One region of the Peribacillus sp. TH27 genome, then DNA from elsewhere that is predicted to be linked to it. Evidence: riboswitches for the same ligand, from Rfam matches in the RefSeq annotation. Region 1 holds a riboswitch; each other region holds the start of a gene.

Region 1 (3,264 bases):
AGATAACATTACTTTTGTGGGGGGTTCGTTCGACTTGGAAGCCTTGGGATTTCGGAAACAATGATTCCGCCAGTCGTCCGACTTATATTTCGAAAGCAAGTTTCCGTCTTTTCTTCGTCCATGTACGGTGCTTTTAATTCCGTCAGCTCATCGAGATTAAGCAGAAACACCGGCTCATCCTTACTTATCTTTTCGCTGCCTGGCGTTTTCCCTATCAAAGCATTGCGAAGGTCTACCGTCTTAAAACCCATTCCGGACGGACAAGACACCCCTCAAGCAATTTAGCCCTAATACCATTGTATTTTAATTATTTTTGGAATGTATATCCTGCTCTGGAGTTGCTAATTAGTTTGGATACTCCTTCTGGATAATAAGGCATTAGTCTATCTGCTTCCTCTAAATTTACCCATTCAACTCTTAAAATGTTTTTTTCCTTTGGAATTTGTTCAGGTGATTTTAGAACTTGCCCTTCAAACATAATAAAATATACATGATCTTCATTTATAAATGCTTCATTTAATGCAATAATATCGTTTACCTGCACATCATAGCCCGTTTCTTCTTTAACTTCTCTGATGGCTGCTTCTTTTAGAGTCTCATTTGCTTCAACTGCTCCTCCTGGTAAGGACCAAGTGTTATTTTTTTTATTTAGTACCACTAAAATCTTATTGGTATCCTCGTTAAACAAAAGTGTGTACACAACATCAACACGATTCAAATTCAATACTCCTTTTCTTATTAGTTAAGAGTTAAACAAGTCTATTGTAAATTAAACATCTTTATTTGTAATTAATTATCTTTATTGTCATTGAACACCTTTTAGTGATCCATTGGACAACTAACTCAAGCAAATTATAAATCAGTTCAATCTCATTTTAGATAGCGTTTACTCTTTGGTAAAGTTGCCCGATTACACAATACAGCTTAAAGAATCAATGGAGTTCTACTTACAATTGAAGCGATTCGTTTTCTTGCTTCCCAAACTTCACGGATTTTCATATCTTTTCTTTCCTTTGTTAGTTTTGTATTAGTCATGTTGTCCTCCCCTCCTTGATCAATATTATTGATATTCATAAGATAAATACTAATTCCTTCTATAAGATATATCAATTGTAAAACTGACTATAAAGGTGAAACTTTTCAAACAGTTTGTTTTATAAAACTATTAATCTGTTGAGTTTACATAATAGATGAATCCAGCCCAATACCTTAGCCATTTCCATCGATTATCCATGTATTCTTAAAAAAATATTTCTAAATTGGCCTTGCAATAGAAAGGATTTCCTGTTATATTACAGTCAATTAAATATTTTCTTACTTCATACTTTTTGAAGTGAGGATAGAGGAGCAAAGACCATTAGTACACATTTTGAGGAGAATGAGATCCTATGACTATTGTGGAAAGGGGAATTTGCCGAAGCGGAAAGAATCTCATGTTCTTGAAGCTGGTTCTGCTGTTGAATAAATACAGAACTGTCATATAGGAAACTATATGGAGGGCTATCTTACGCGCCGAAACGATTCTTTTTTATTAAATATTGTTTCTACTGCAGCAGCGAATCCTCGTTGTTGCTTTTTTGCGTTTACTCCTGAATGGCCCTAACCACCTCTGAATTTTTTAAAAAAATTATACTAAAGGGTGTGAAATTATGAATTTTGGCCAAGTTTTAACTGCAATGGTTACCCCGTTTAATCATAATAATGAGGTTGATTTTAATGCTACGAGAACTTTAGTAAATTATTTAATTGCTAATGGTTCTGATGGATTAGTTATAGCTGGTACAACTGGAGAGTCGCCTACATTAACAGCAGAAGAAAAAGTAGATTTATTCAAATTTGTTGGGGAAGTTGTCAATGGAAGAGTTCCAGTTATAGCTGGAACTGGCTCAAATAACACGAAAGCTTCGATTAGCTTAACAAGACAAGCAGAGGCAGCAGGAGTCGATGGAATTATGCTCGTCACCCCATACTATAACAAGCCGTCTCAAGAAGGATTATTTCAGCACTTTAATGCGATTGCCCAATCAACATCATTACCGGTAATGCTTTATAATATTCCAGGACGAAGTGTTGTAAACATGTCAGTAGAGACGATTGTTAGTCTCTCAAAGATTAACAATATTGTCGCAGTAAAAGAAGCAAGTGGTGACTTAGATGCCATGGCACAAATCATAAGCAAATCCTCTAGTGATTTTGCGTTGTACAGCGGCGATGATGGGTTAACATTACCTGTTTTAGCTATCGGTGGAACAGGCATTGTTTCGGTTTCTTCACACATCATTGGTAATGAAATGCAAGAAATGATCAATAGCTTTAAAAATGGTGATGTCCATGGTGCTGCTTCTACACATCGTAACCTTCTTCCAATTATGAAAGCATTATTTGCTGCATCAAACCCATCACCGGTAAAATCAGCATTAAATATGCGAGGATTAAATGTTGGAGGTGTCCGCTTACCATTGGTCCCTTTAAACAATGAAGAAAAAATAGCTCTACAAATAGCTCTACAACCTAGTAACGTAGAAGTTGTTTAGTTGAATAAATAAAATAATGATTCATTCAGCGAGACTGGCGCTAAAGGTCTTAATTCTGTCTTTGTTCTTTTTGCTTGCGTAGCTGCCATCCGTACGTTTATAGCATATCGAATGATTGAAATTAGTGAAAAGGTTCTAGAAGATATTGCACCATAGGAAGACAATCTTTAAGGGGTAAGGTTGAAAAAACCTTACCTTTAATTTTACGGGTCTTAAGTTCCATAATCACCTTTTCTTTCACTTCGTTTTTATCTTTTTACAGATGATAGATAGATAAATAAAAATAGTAAACGCATAAATTCTTTGATAAACCAAAATAAATGTTTACTAAGTTGGTGTATATTTCATTTAAATTTATTATTTATGTTGAAAGGAAGAATACAAATGATAAAAAAATGGAACATATAGCTATTATTGTTACTAATATGGATCATACTATTCAATACTACTCAGATATGTTTGGGTTTAAGGTTCGCCTTCGAGGATCTTCAAAAACAAGAGAGATGGCATTTTTGTACTTGGAAGAACAGCCTAGTATGGAAATTGAACTAATCAAAGACATTGAACCTATTGGTAAGTATAACAAAAGTGGAATCGTTAACCACCTTTCTTTTACAGTAGAAGATATTAATATAGCAATTAACCATTACCGGAATAAAGGAATTGAATTTTTATCCCCTCAACCACAACCAACACTTGAATGTGGACGTATGATTTTATTCAATGGACC
Region 2 (3,264 bases), on a different contig from region 1:
TAAACTTAATCAAAAAACATGATCCAAAATATAATATCATGCTGAAGGATGACAAGACGTATCCATTCATCAAGTTGACTGCTGAACGGCATCCGCGTCTAATCATTACGAGAAAAGTCAAAAAAGATAAAGGTAAATATTTCGGTCCGTATCCGAATGCCTTTGCGGCCAATGAAACGAAAAAATTACTCGACCGCATCTATCCTCTTAGAAAATGCAATACCCTACCGGATCGCGTTTGTCTCTATTACCACCTCGGGCAGTGCCTGGCTCCATGTGTGTATGATGTAGAGGAACAGGAATATAAAAAAATGGTGGATGATATCAACCGATTTTTAAACGGCGGCCATACTGAGATAAAAAAAGAACTGACAGAAAAAATGTTAGAGGCATCAGAAGAGCTTGATTTCGAAAGGGCAAAGGAGTTCCGTGACAAAATTGCCCACATCGATATCACGATGGAAAAGCAAAAAATGATGACGACTGATTTTATCGACCGTGATGTATTTGGCTATGCCTATGATAAAGGCTGGATGTGTGTTCAGGTATTTTTTGTGCGACAAGGGAAATTGATAGAAAGGGATGTTTCCCTGTTTCCAGTGTATGATGAACCGGATCAGGAACTTCTTACATTCCTAGGTCAGTTTTACGAGATTACCAATCACTTTAAACCAAAGGAAATTTTGCTGCCAGAGTCAGTAGATGCGGAAATGGCTGAAGGGCTGCTTGGCGTGAAGACGATTCATCCAAAACGGGGATCAAAAAAGGATATGCTTAAATTGGCGAATAAAAATGCCGCCATAGCCCTTCAGGAAAAGTTTTCTTTGATTGAACGGGATGAAGAAAGAACAATCAACGCGGTGGAAAATCTTGGGGTGCAATTAGGCATCTATACCCCGCATCGGATCGAGGCTTTTGATAACTCGAACATTCAGGGCAGTGATCCGGTTTCCGCTTTAGTTGTGTTTATTGACGGTAAGCCGGAAAAAAGAGAGTATCGCAAATATAAAATCAAAACTGTCCAGGGACCCGATGACTATGAATCGATGCGTGAAGTTGTACGCAGAAGATATTCACGAGTTTTAAAAGAAGGGCTGCCACTTCCGGATTTAATCATTATTGATGGTGGAAAGGGACATGTGGAGGCTGTTCGAGATATTTTAGAAAATGAACTGGGTCTTGATATTCCGCTTTCTGGTCTCATTAAGGATGAAAAGCACAGAACATCGCAATTGATGATTGGCAATCCGCTGGAAATGGTACCGCTTGATTCGCGTAGCCAGGAATTTTATCTGTTGCAAAGAATTCAGGACGAAGTGCATCGGTTTGCGATTACGTTTCATCGCCAGCTACGCGGGAAAAATGCGGTTCACTCGCAGCTTGATGATATACCTGGAGTCGGAGAAAAACGAAGAAAGCAATTGTTAAGGCATTTTGGTTCATTGAAAAAAATTAAAGAGGCATCGGTAGAACAAATTAAAGAGGCAGGCATGCCAAAAGGAGTAGCTGAAGGAATCGTTAGAAAATTGCAAGAATAATCTTGCTACCTACATTTCTCTATGCTATGATAAGAAGGAATTTTCAACTAGACAACTTAAAAGTGCTGATAGAGGTGCGGAATTCAATAGTAAAAACCTGGAGAAGTATGAGCTTCGATGAAAGGTTTTGAAAGGGGATAACGCCGAAGGAAGACAAGACTCATACCTTGTTTTTCTGGTCTGACATTTAATAAATGGCGGATTGTCAGGGGGTATACCCTGGAGAGCTATCTCACTGTGTTTACTGTATTAAATACGTGATCACAGCAATGAGATATTTCTCATTGCTTTTTTTATTGCCTAAAAAAGAAAAAGAGGGTGCATTAGGATGGCATTAATCGTTCAAAAATTTGGCGGGACATCCGTCGGTAGTGTCGAGAAAATCAAAAATGTTGCCAATCGAGTAATCGAGGAAGCAGAGAATGGGAATGAGGTAGTCGTCGTTGTTTCAGCTATGGGGAAAACAACAGATGAACTAGTTTACATGGCTCAAGATATTTCCAGAACCCCAAGCAAGAGGGAAATGGATATGTTATTGACGACTGGAGAGCAGGTCACGATTTCCCTGTTAACGATGGCTTTAATTGAAGCGGGGCGTGAAGCTATTTCTTTCACCGGCTGGCAGGCTGGCATGCAAACAGAATCCGTTCATGGGAATGCCCGGATTTTAAACATTGATGCTTCGAGAATTCAAGCTCAGCTTCAGGCAAAGAAAATTGTAGTCGTTGCAGGTTTCCAAGGGAATGATGCAAATGGAGAAATCACGACACTAGGGCGGGGCGGGTCTGATACGACTGCAGTGGCTATTGCTGCAGCATTAAATGCGGACCGATGCGATATTTATACCGATGTAACGGGTGTATTTACAACAGACCCACGTTACATAAAAGACGCTCGAAAACTGCAATCTATTTCTTACGATGAAATGCTAGAACTTGCCAATCTAGGGGCGGGTGTTCTTCATCCAAGAGCTGTTGAGTATGCGAAAAACCACCAGATTCCGCTTGAAGTCCGTTCGAGTATGGAGAAAGAAGCAGGAACTACCATTGAGGAGGAAGCAACTATGGAAGAAAATTTAATTGTACGCGGTATTGCTTTTGAAGACAGTATTACAAGGGTCACAGTGAATGGTTTGCCCCGATCACTAGGATCATTATCCACAATTTTCATGACACTTGCAAAAAACCGGATAAACGTTGACATTATTATCCAAAGTATGACAGCAGAGGATACAACAAACCTTTCTTTCTCCATAAAAAGTGAAGATACGGAAGCTGTTTTAAACGTGCTAGAAAAAAATAAAGACCAATTGGCATTCGATAGAGTAGAAACAGAGGGTGGATTGGCCAAAGTGTCTATCGTCGGTTCAGGAATGGTATCTAATCCGGGAGTGGCTGCCGAAATGTTTGAAGTGATGGCTAACACAGGTATCCAAGTGAAAATGGTCAGTACATCTGAAATTAAAGTCTCAACTGTCGTCAATGAAAAGGAAATGGTGAAGGCAGTCGAAGCACTTCATGAAGCGTTTAAATTAGGGCAGCATGCAAAAGTGCTTGTTTGATTGCTTGGAGTCTAATGAAAAACAGACTTCCGACAAAAAAGGTAAGTCTGTTTTTGGGCTCATTAGATTGGGTCTCTAGGATCCCATTGAATGGTAAATGTCACTTTTTTTGCGCGGCGTTTGATTTCTTCTGTCGATTCACTTAAGAATTTTTTCTGCAGTGTA
Region 3 (3,264 bases), on a different contig from region 1:
GTTTCATACGATACAATAAAAAAAAAGAAAAAACGGTGATCCTATGACAAATATTAAAGAAATTGCTCAATATGCAGGTGTGTCCGTCTCCACAGTGTCTCGTGTAATGAATAATCACCCATATGTTAGTCCTGAAAAAAGAAAGAGTGTTTTACAGGCCATTGACCAATTAAACTATTCGAGAAATATCAACGCCATTCATCTTTCAAAAGGCAAAACGAATCTAATCGGCGTCATCATTCCCTTCACCAATCACCCCTATTACGGAGCAATCGTGCAAGGAATTACAAAACAAGCCAATGCTATCGGCTATCATATAGTCATCTTTCAAACACAATATGAAAGAGAAAAAGAAATTCAGGCATTGAATATGTTACAAATGAAGCAACTCGATGGCATTATCGTTTGTTCAAGAATTTCAGAAATGAAAGTCCTCTTGGACTATCAAAAATATGGACCAATTATCTTATGTGAAGATACAGCCCAGGCTGAATTATCGTCCATAAGCATTGATCACTATGCCGCTTTTTCCTCTGCACTTGAATACGTGGTTGCTAAAGGATATAAGAAAATCGGATACAGCCTCGGGCGAAAAAAGAGCAGAAACAGCTCCCTTCGTACAAAGGCGTTTAACGATATTATGAATAAGTATCATCTTTTAAATAAAAAAGAATGGCTGTTTGAAGGCAGTTATCACATCAAAGATGGTGAAAAATTGTTCCAAGATTGGAATTCTATGATAGATAAACCAGAGGCTATCATCATTACTAATGATGACACCGCGTCCGGATTCATTCTTACTGCCAACAAATTCGGAATGAAAGTACCAGAAGACGTGGCCATTCTAGGTTTTAATAATGATAGCCTCAGTGAGATGCTCGATATCACAACCGTTTCCTTACCGCTTGATTGGATTGGCAAAATGGCTGTTGATCTATTTGAAAATCCTGAAGTTATCAGACATGTAAAATTAGATTATACTCTTATGAAACGAAAAACTATTTGAATTATCTTAATTATCCAAATAAAAGATGTTTAAATGACAAACATTTAAACATCAAATTCAAGTGATACATTTAAAAACTAGGAAAAAATAACCTTGAAAAATAATCATTGCGCTATCTATAAGATTATTTTATAATTTTAATATAGTAAAGTTTACTCAATGACCTGCTGACATAGAAGTAATTGTTTGAACTTTATATTGAAATCGTATAGGTTGACTAGAAGTTGACGCAACGATTTATATATTTAGTATAAGAAAATTGAATACTTCCTCATTTACCGATGAGTTAGAGGCTGCGGCTTATAAAAGTAGTACGGACGAGATTCAGGAAAATTGACGACTCCGTTTGAAAGGATAAGTTGCCGAAGTTTAGATATGGTCCTTGTATATCTAGGCTGGCGGTGTTACCGAATAGGAACACCACTGTCACGTTTTATTAACGTGGGGAGCTATCTTCGGAAGGATAAACGGGTTTATTATAAACAGCCGTCGATCTTTTTCGACTGCTGTTTTTTTATATATCGTTCCCTTCCAATAAAAAGGAGTGTAACATCAATTGTCAAATTCACAAACAACATCAAATCCCACTGAGTTGAAAAGGAGCCTGAAAGCACGCCACTTAATGATGATTTCATTAGGTGGAACGATTGGAACAGGTTTATTTTTAGCAAGTGGCGGTGCCATCCATACCGCTGGGCCTGGAGGTGCTTTGGCAGCATACGCAGCCATTGGCTTCATGGTTTATTACTTAATGACAAGTCTTGCAGAAATGGCAGCATTCATGCCAGTAGCCGGTTCGTTCCGTGTCTACGCATCCAAATTCGTCGACCCATCTTTCGGCTTCGCGATTGGCTGGAACTATTGGTATAACTGGGCCATCACAATTGCAGCTGAACTGGCTGCCGTTGTCCTAATTATGAAATTCTGGTTCCCGGACAGCTCGTCCATTATCTGGAGTGCCGTTGCGTTAATTATTATGTTTCTTTTTAACTATATGTCTGTTAAAGGATTTGGCGAAGCTGAATTCTGGTTTGCTTTAATCAAGATCGTGACCGTTATCATCTTCTTAATCACTGGATTTCTAATGATTTTCGGAATCCTGGGGGGAAATGACCCAATTGGTTTTTCTAATTTCACCATGGGAGAAGGTCCATTTAATGGAGGCTTCTTCACAATTCTAGGAGTATTCATGGCAGCAGGTTTCTCTTTCCAAGGAACAGAATTACTTGGAGTTACAGCCGGCGAAAGTGAGAATCCGGAGAAAAATATCCCTAAAGCGATCAAGTCCGTTTTTTGGCGCATCCTTTTATTCTATATCCTTGCGATTTTTGTAATTGGAATGATTATTCCGTTCACAGATGCACGTTTATTAAGCGAAGATGTTGCCGTCAGTCCATTTACACTTGTATTTGAACGCGCAGGTCTTGCGTTTGCGGCATCGGTCATGAACGCAGTTATATTGTCATCTGTGCTCTCTGCTGGTAACTCCGGCATGTATGCTTCAACTCGTATGCTATGGGATTTGGCCCGCGACGGAAAAGCTCCGAAATTCCTTGGCAAGCTCGATAAAAGAGGGGTACCAGTGAATGCTCTTATCGCGACTTCTTTAGTTGGTTGCCTCGCTTTCTTAGCTTCATTTTTTGGAGACGGTGTTGTTTATATCTGGTTATTAAATGCTTCAGGTATGGCCGGGTTTGTCACATGGGTTGGAATTGCGATTGCTCATTATCGATTCCGCAAAGCCTATGTAGCTCAAGGTCTTGATTTGAATGCTTTACCATACCTTGCTAAAGGATTCCCAACTGGACCGATTTTCGCGCTCGTCTTATGTATTTTCATTATCATTGGACAAGGCTACCAAGCTTTCAGCAGCAGCGGGATTGATTGGAATTCAATGTTTGTTTCTTACATTGGCCTGATCTTATTCTTCGCCCTATGGTTCGGCTATAAAATTAAGTATAAAACTAAAATCATCCCACTTGAGGAATGTGATTTTAAAGTAAAATAAGCGTTTTAAAAGGACCTGATTTCCTCTTCAAGAGGAATCAGGTCCTTTTTTTATCATTTCCCACCAGAAGACTCCCTCTTCAAGCGTGTGAGGGGCGAGAGCCCAACGGTAAGGGAGAGATGAATGGCGGTTGGCATAAGCCAAAGTAATCTTTTGGCAAACATACGTTCTGTGGTTAATAATAACTATAAGGGGGTGAAACCAATGGTCGTAAACAAAGCTTATAAATTTCGAATCTATCCAACTAAAG

Evidence for each region. A riboswitch is a leader RNA that binds a small molecule or an ion and turns the genes downstream of it on or off. The one in region 1 is predicted to bind lysine.
Region 2: it holds a riboswitch for lysine, as region 1 does, so the genes downstream of both, JFU24_RS23770 (aspartate kinase) here and dapA (4-hydroxy-tetrahydrodipicolinate synthase) in region 1, are expected to answer to the same signal.
Region 3: it holds a riboswitch for lysine, as region 1 does, so the genes downstream of both, JFU24_RS18535 (amino acid permease) here and dapA (4-hydroxy-tetrahydrodipicolinate synthase) in region 1, are expected to answer to the same signal.

What each region holds. Positions count from the first base shown of each region.
Region 1 is NZ_JAEKEV010000001.1:216,045-219,308, forward strand. Features, by position in the region: gene JFU24_RS01045 (hypothetical protein) at 9-251, opposite strand; gene JFU24_RS01050 (NUDIX hydrolase) at 308-718, opposite strand; lysine riboswitch at 1,333-1,511, shown strand; gene dapA (4-hydroxy-tetrahydrodipicolinate synthase) at 1,650-2,534, shown strand; gene JFU24_RS01060 (VOC family protein) at 2,930-3,264, shown strand, end outside.
Region 2 is NZ_JAEKEV010000002.1:4,659,237-4,662,500, forward strand. Features, by position in the region: gene uvrC (excinuclease ABC subunit UvrC) at 1-1,538, shown strand, start outside; lysine riboswitch at 1,600-1,776, shown strand; gene JFU24_RS23770 (aspartate kinase) at 1,867-3,099, shown strand; gene JFU24_RS23775 (YslB family protein) at 3,162-3,264, opposite strand, start outside.
Region 3 is NZ_JAEKEV010000002.1:3,584,267-3,587,530, reverse strand. Features, by position in the region: gene JFU24_RS18540 (LacI family DNA-binding transcriptional regulator) at 44-1,006, shown strand; lysine riboswitch at 1,286-1,466, shown strand; gene JFU24_RS18535 (amino acid permease) at 1,563-3,014, shown strand; gene JFU24_RS30390 (helix-turn-helix domain-containing protein) at 3,219-3,264, shown strand, end outside.